DNA from 2 places in the Proteus sp. MB838 genome. Region 2 is predicted to be linked to the other one. Evidence: predicted binding sites of a transcription regulator. Region 2 holds the regulator's gene; the other holds the start of a gene.
What was found. Region 2 encodes PurR, which represses purine synthesis genes. Its sites were predicted from a motif close to CANGCAAACGTTTGCNTG; they were not measured.
Positions count from the first base shown of each region.

Region 1 (3,436 bases), on a different contig from region 2:
TGTACTCATCTCAAACTCCTACTGTAGCACCATATTGTTTACCAACAGCCGCCGCCATTAGCATCTCTTGTGTGACATTATTGGCAGAAAACTCACCGCTGATACGACCTTCATGCATAACTAAAATGCGGTCACTCATTCCCATTACCTCTGGCATTTCTGAAGAGATCAAAATGATGCTTAATCCCTCTTGTTTAAACTTATTAATTAATTGGTAAATCTCTTTTTTCGCCCCCACATCGACACCGCGGGTAGGCTCATCAAGAATAAGCACTTTAGGACGAGTCATTAGTCCGCGAGCAATAGCGACTTTTTGCTGATTACCGCCTGATAAAAAACCAATGATCTGATTGATGGACGGGGTTTTTATGTTGAACAATTTAATAAAGTCACTGACAGTTAATTGCTCTTCTTTATGATTTAAGATCCCCATAGTGCGACTAAAATAAGGTAGCGCCGTCAGTGACATATTCTCTTTTACTGACATACCTAGCACTAAACCATCGCGTTTTCTGTCTTCAGAGATATAAACAATACCTTGGGCAAGTGCATCTGCAGGCTTTTTGATCTGACAAATTTTACCTTCTAACGCCACGCTACCTTGTGTTTTTGGCAATGCACCGTAAATCATTTTCATTAATTCAGTACGGCCTGCGCCCATTAACCCTGAAATACCTAAAATTTCATTTTCATGTAGGGAAAAGCTGACATCATGTATATCTGCACCACTTAAGTGAGAGACATTAAGTTTAGTTTTTCCTGCAGGAATATGGATGCGAGGGTATTGATCTTCTAATTTACGGCCTACCATCATTTCAATAAGTGTCTCTTCTTGTAGTGAAGAAACGGGCTTTTCGCCAATAAATTGACCATCGCGCAACACAGTGACATCATCACAAATATCAAAAATTTCTTTTAATCGATGTGAGATATAGACAATGCCACAACCTTGATTTCTTAATTCAGTTATCACACTAAACAGAGAGCGAGTTTCGGTGTCTGTCAATGCATCTGTCGGTTCATCCATAATAATCACTTTAGAGCCAAAACTGAGTACTTTGGCAATTTCAACCATTTGCTGATCACCAATGGATAATTCAGAAACTAAGCGATGACTGCGATAAGGAAGGTTTAAGCGAGCAAGTAATTTATCCGCTTCTGCATACATTTTTTTCCAATCAATGGCACCAAATGCACGGGTAAACTCGCGACCTAAAAAGATATTTTCTGCAATGGTTAATTCAGGGATAAGATTGAGTTCTTGATGGATAATACCTATTCCGGCTTCTTGAGAAGACTTAGGACCATTAAAAGAGCAACGTTCCCCTTGATAAATAATTTCACCTGCGTCTTTTTGGTAGATACCTGTTAGCACTTTCATTAGTGTGGATTTACCTGCGCCATTTTCACCAACAAGTGCCATCACTCGGCCAGGATAAATTCGTAACGTCGCACCAGATAATGCTTTTACGCCTGGAAATGATTTATCAATATTTTTTAATTCAAGTAATGCTTCCATATTGGCCTCAGAAAGTCACACCAGAAAACAGCACGATATTGGCATAAGGAGAGCATTCACCTGTTCTTATCACCGCTTTATTATCTGGAAGTTGTGTTTTAAATTCTTCATGAGTGACATAAATGATCTCGATAGGTTTTTTTTGTTGTTGTTCTAATAAATGCAAATAACGGGTTATCCCACTAAAAAGAAGTGGGTTTATATTTTTAATTTCTATGGCAAGCATAACGGCTTCGACTTGCATTTCATGGGTGATCGTTTGTAACACTGACATAAAGTCAGGGATCCCCTGAGTTAAAGCAAGATCGATACGCTCAACAGAGGAGGGTATGGGTAATCCAGCATCTGCAATCGTTATTTTGTCAGTATGTCCTAAACGTGCAATTACGCTAGAAATTGAACTATTAAGTAATACACCTTTTTTCATCTTTGCCTCCTCAGCGAAACGTTTCGCTGTTCTACATAGTAGGAAATGAAAATAGGAAAACAAGTTGGATTTATTTATATTGTGAAGGTGATCGAAACGTTTCGTTAAAGGAAAGAAAAAAGGAAAAATCTAACTGATTGAATCAATTAACGCTGAATGGATTTAATTTTAAAATTGATAAATTACAGTTAATTTCATTAAAAAGTGATCTTTAACAAGATTTGAAAATAATTAAAAAAGAAAAGAAATAAGGGCAGTTTTTACAAGAAAATAAAGTCAGAATTTATTAACCTTATCAATAGTCTCTCCGGCTTTACAAGCAAGAGAGACTTTTGAAATATTAGCTCAAAGAATGAGCCTGATAAGCTTTAATCGATTTTTCAATGCCTGTTGCATCAAGTCCTAAATCGGCTCTGATCTCTTCTTGTCCACCTTGTGGCACAAAAAGATCAGGTAACCCTAAATTGAGTACGGGCACTAAACAACGCTCTTGCATTAATAACTCGTTAACGCCGCTACCTGCGCCACCCATAATGGCATTTTCTTCTAAGGTGACCAGTATGTCGTGTTGTTTGGCAAGAGAAAGGATCAGTTCTTTATCTAGTGGTTTGATAAAGCGCATGTCTGCAACTGTTGCATCCAGTTTTTCTGCAACATCTAAGGCTTCGGGTAATAAGGTTCCGAAGTTTAAAATTGCAATACTTTTACCTTGGCGACGAATAATACCTTTTCCTATAGGAAGTTCGCTCAGCGGTTGTAATAGCGCACCAACCCCTGATCCTCTAGGATAACGTACAGCGACAGGCCCTTCTTGATAATGGTAACCTGTGTGCAACATTTGGCGACACTCATTTTCATCGCTAGGTGCCATAATAATCATATTAGGGATACAGCGTAAGAAAGAGAGATCAAAAGCTCCTTGGTGGGTCTGACCATCCGCACCAACAATGCCACCACGATCGATAGCAAAGAGTACCGGGAGTTTTTGGATAGCCACATCGTGGATCACTTGATCATAAGCGCGTTGTAAGAAGGTGGAGTAAATAGCCACGATCGGCTTATAACCACCAATGGCTAATCCAGCAGCGAAGGTGACGGCGTGTTGCTCCGCAATTGCGACATCAAAGTATTGTGCGGGGTACTCTTTAGAAAAGCGCACCATACCAGAGCCTTCACGCATAGCAGGGGTGATTGCCATTAACTTTTCATCAGTGGCGGCTTCTTCACATAACCAGTCCCCAAAAATTTTTGAAAACGTCGGGCGTGCATTCGGGCTTTTAGGTAAAGTACCTGTCTTTGGATCAAATTTAGGTACCGCATGCCAACTGATTGGATCTTGCTCTGCGGGAGCGTAACCCCGACCTTTTTTGGTCATAATATGTAAAAGTTGCGGCCCTTTTAGATCGCGCATATTCGTGAGCGTTTGTACTAAAGCAATAACATCGTGACCATCAACTGGACCAATATAGTTAAAACCTAACTCTTCAAAC
Region 1 covers NZ_BAABMO010000016.1:19,194-22,629, forward strand. Annotated here, with positions in the region: gene rbsC (ribose ABC transporter permease) at 1-9, opposite strand, end outside; gene rbsA (ribose ABC transporter ATP-binding protein RbsA) at 11-1,519, opposite strand; gene rbsD (D-ribose pyranase) at 1,527-1,946, opposite strand; gene dxs (1-deoxy-D-xylulose-5-phosphate synthase) at 2,287-3,436, opposite strand, start outside.
Region 1: a site for PurR is predicted at 1,958-1,975, ahead of rbsD (D-ribose pyranase). Genes of this name have one in related genera too.

Region 2 (3,436 bases):
CAGCACTAACAACCGGTGGTAGCTTAGTGGGTTTTATTTCAAGTTTTATTGGTATAGCGGGTGGCACCATAACAATACCGCTATTAAGCCACTGGGGGTTTAACACCCGTAAATGTATTGCAACATCATCAATGCTGGGTGTGATTATCGCCACTATTGGGACTGTTATGGGGATCGTTTATGGTTGGCAACAAACTGAATTAGCAGACTATTATTTAGGTTTTGTCTATCTACCTGCTTTTATTGGTATTAGTATTACCAGTATACTTACAGCCCCTATCGGCGTAAAAGTTGCCTATAAACTACCTATTGCCAGAGTACGCCAAATATTTGCCCTATTCTTATTAATCGTCATGACTAAAATGTTATATACCCTGATATTGGGATAGTGTTTTAACACTTTACCTCTATCTTAGTGAGAGATACTCTTATCAATATAACTAATCTATATGTTCTATACTAATAGATAAAAGATATTTAGCTGTTATTTCAATGAATTTTTGTTAAAATAATTAGCAAAATAGTAACAACTTAGTGAGTTCATTTGCCTCATTTTATCAATTCAGTTGAATTAGATGGAATGGTTTAAGGCACAAAACCCGAAAATGATAGGATAAAGGAGTACGCAATGTCTTTCGAATTACCAAAATTACCTTATGCGTTAGATGCTCTTGAGCCACATATCTCTAAAGAAACATTAGAATACCACTACGGCAAACACCACCAAACTTACGTAACCAACTTAAATAACTTGGTTAAAGGTACTGATTTAGAAAATAAATCTTTAGAAGAGCTCATCAAAACTACTGAAGGTGGTATTTTCAATAATGCCGCTCAAGTTTGGAACCATACATTCTACTGGAATTGCTTAGCACCAAACGCAGGCGGTGCACCAACAGGTAAAATTGCAGAAGCAATCAATAAAGCGTTTGGCTCTTTTGAAGAGTTCAAAAAACAATTTAATGATGCAGCTGCAAAAAACTTTGGTTCAGGTTGGACTTGGTTAGTGAAAAAAGCAGATGGCTCATTAGCTATTGTTAATACATCTAACGCTGCAACACCTGTTTCTGGCGAAGATAAACCACTGTTAACTGTTGACGTCTGGGAGCACGCTTACTACATCGACTATCGTAATGCACGTGTGAAATACTTAGAAGAGTTCTGGGCACTGGTTAACTGGTCATTTGTTGAAGCAAATCTTGCTTAATTGACTGTTTCAGAGATGGGAAAACCATTTTTGATAATCTAATAACAAAGGGCCTAGTGCCCTTTGTTATATTGATATATTTGATTGCTCACTTTGGATAGCTAAAATTTAAGCAAATAATTAGCAATTAACAATCAAAACAATAAACTTGCATATATTACGATCATAACCAGTGCTGCTACTGCGGTACTTAAACCAAATTTCAGATCCGTATCCATCTATTTCTCCCTCAAAATGATTATAATACTCAGATTAAACCATAATCTTGTCATGGTTAATTATTATTACATATCAAGTTTTGCTAAAATAGCGACTAGAGCACAATTTATAACATTGATTAATACTTTCACTTTTGAGCTAGATCATACAAAATTCACAGCTAATCGCTAAATTATTGCCAGTGTTTGCCCTATATATGACTATACTGGCAGTTAAACCATAAAATGAATTAAAAGAGACCAATGAAGGTCAGGAGTTTTCCACACCATGGCAACAATAAAAGACGTGGCAAAACGCGCAGGCGTATCAACCACGACTGTTTCTCATGTGATCAACAAAACTCGTTTTGTTGCTGAGAACACAAGAGCGGCAGTTTGGGCTGCGATAAAAGAATTAAATTATTCGCCGAGTGCTGTCGCACGTAGTTTAAAAGTCAATCACACTAAATCCATTGGTTTATTAGCCACGTCCAGTGAAGCACCTTACTTTGCTGAAGTGATTGAAGCTGTTGAAAATAGTTGTTATAGCAAAGGCTACACGCTAATTTTATGTAATTCACATAATAATCTTGATAAACAAAAAGCTTATTTAGCTATGTTGGCACAAAAACGTGTTGATGGTTTATTAGTCATGTGTTCAGAATATCCCGATCATCTTCTTTCTCTCTTAGAAGGTTATCGTAATATTCCGATGGTCGTCATGGACTGGGGAAAAGCCCGCGGTGACTTTACTGATACCATTATTGATAACGCATTCCATGGTGGCTATATAGCCGGTCGTTATCTTATTGAACGAGGTCATCGTGATATTGGTATTATCCCCGGCCCTCTAGAGCGAAATACCGGAGGCGGTCGTTTACAGGGCTTTTTAAAAGCCATGGAAGAAGCGAAAATTACGGTAAAAGAAGAGTGGATTGTACAAGGTGACTTTGAACCTGAATCTGGTTACAAAGCCATGACCCAAATGCTCAATCAAAAACAACGCCCTACTGCCGTATTTTGTGGCGGTGATGTTATGGCTATGGGAGCAATATGTGCAGCTGATGAGTTAGGATTACGTGTTCCTGCCGATATTTCCATTGTCGGCTACGACAATATCCGTAATGCACGCTATTTCACACCAGCTTTAACCACGGTTCACCAGCCGAAAGAGCGTTTAGGACAAATGGCTTTTTCCATGTTACTCGACCGTATTGTGAATAAACGCGAGGATGCACAAACTATCGAAGTACACCCGCGTCTAGTAGAACGTCGCTCTGTTGCCGATGGTCCATTTATTGATTATCGCCGCTGATCCCCTTCATTAACGAAGCCATTCCTCATTTAAGGTTTGGCTATCGCCTAGATAATCTAATAGCCAAGTTAATGCCGGCGATTCGCTTTTATCAACCCATGTTAGACAGCACGGACTGTCTGGCAAGGGTTGTACTAAGGTAAGGGTAACCAACTTACCTTGTTCGATTAATGGCTCCGCTCGGTGCCAAGGCACCATACCAACACATAATCCTGCTAATAAACACTCAAGCCCCATATCCCATGAAGGCACTATCATTCGGCGCTGATTATTTAATGCCCAAGTATCTCGTTTTGGTAAACTACGTGAGGTATCTTCTAAACATAAACTAGGATAAGGCCGTAACTCATCATCGGTTAAAGGATGTGCCGCGCTTGCAAGAGGATGATCAGCATGACACACACATCGCCACGGCATAAAGCCCATATCTTTAAAACTATAACGTTCACCAATAGGTGAAGCTCTGGTGGCACCAATAGCCAAATCAACACGCCCGTTCACTAATGAATCCCAGACACCGTTAAAAACTTCAGGATAAACATAGAGTTCGATATCAGGAAAATGGCGATAAAAGTCCAGAATAAGTTGCTGTGTTCTAGCCGGTTTGACAATACCATCCACGGCAATGCTAAACTGCCCCCGCCAGCCATTTGAGACTTGCTGGCACATATGACGAGTGTCATTCATTTTTTTGATAACAGAACGGGCTTCTTTAAT
Region 2 covers NZ_BAABMO010000023.1:60,725-64,160, reverse strand. Annotated here, with positions in the region: gene ACYUCW_RS11460 (sulfite exporter TauE/SafE family protein) at 1-389, shown strand, start outside; gene sodB (superoxide dismutase [Fe]) at 629-1,207, shown strand; gene cydH (cytochrome bd-I oxidase subunit CydH) at 1,342-1,425, opposite strand; gene purR (HTH-type transcriptional repressor PurR) at 1,694-2,719, shown strand; gene punR (DNA-binding transcriptional activator PunR) at 2,729-3,436, opposite strand, start outside.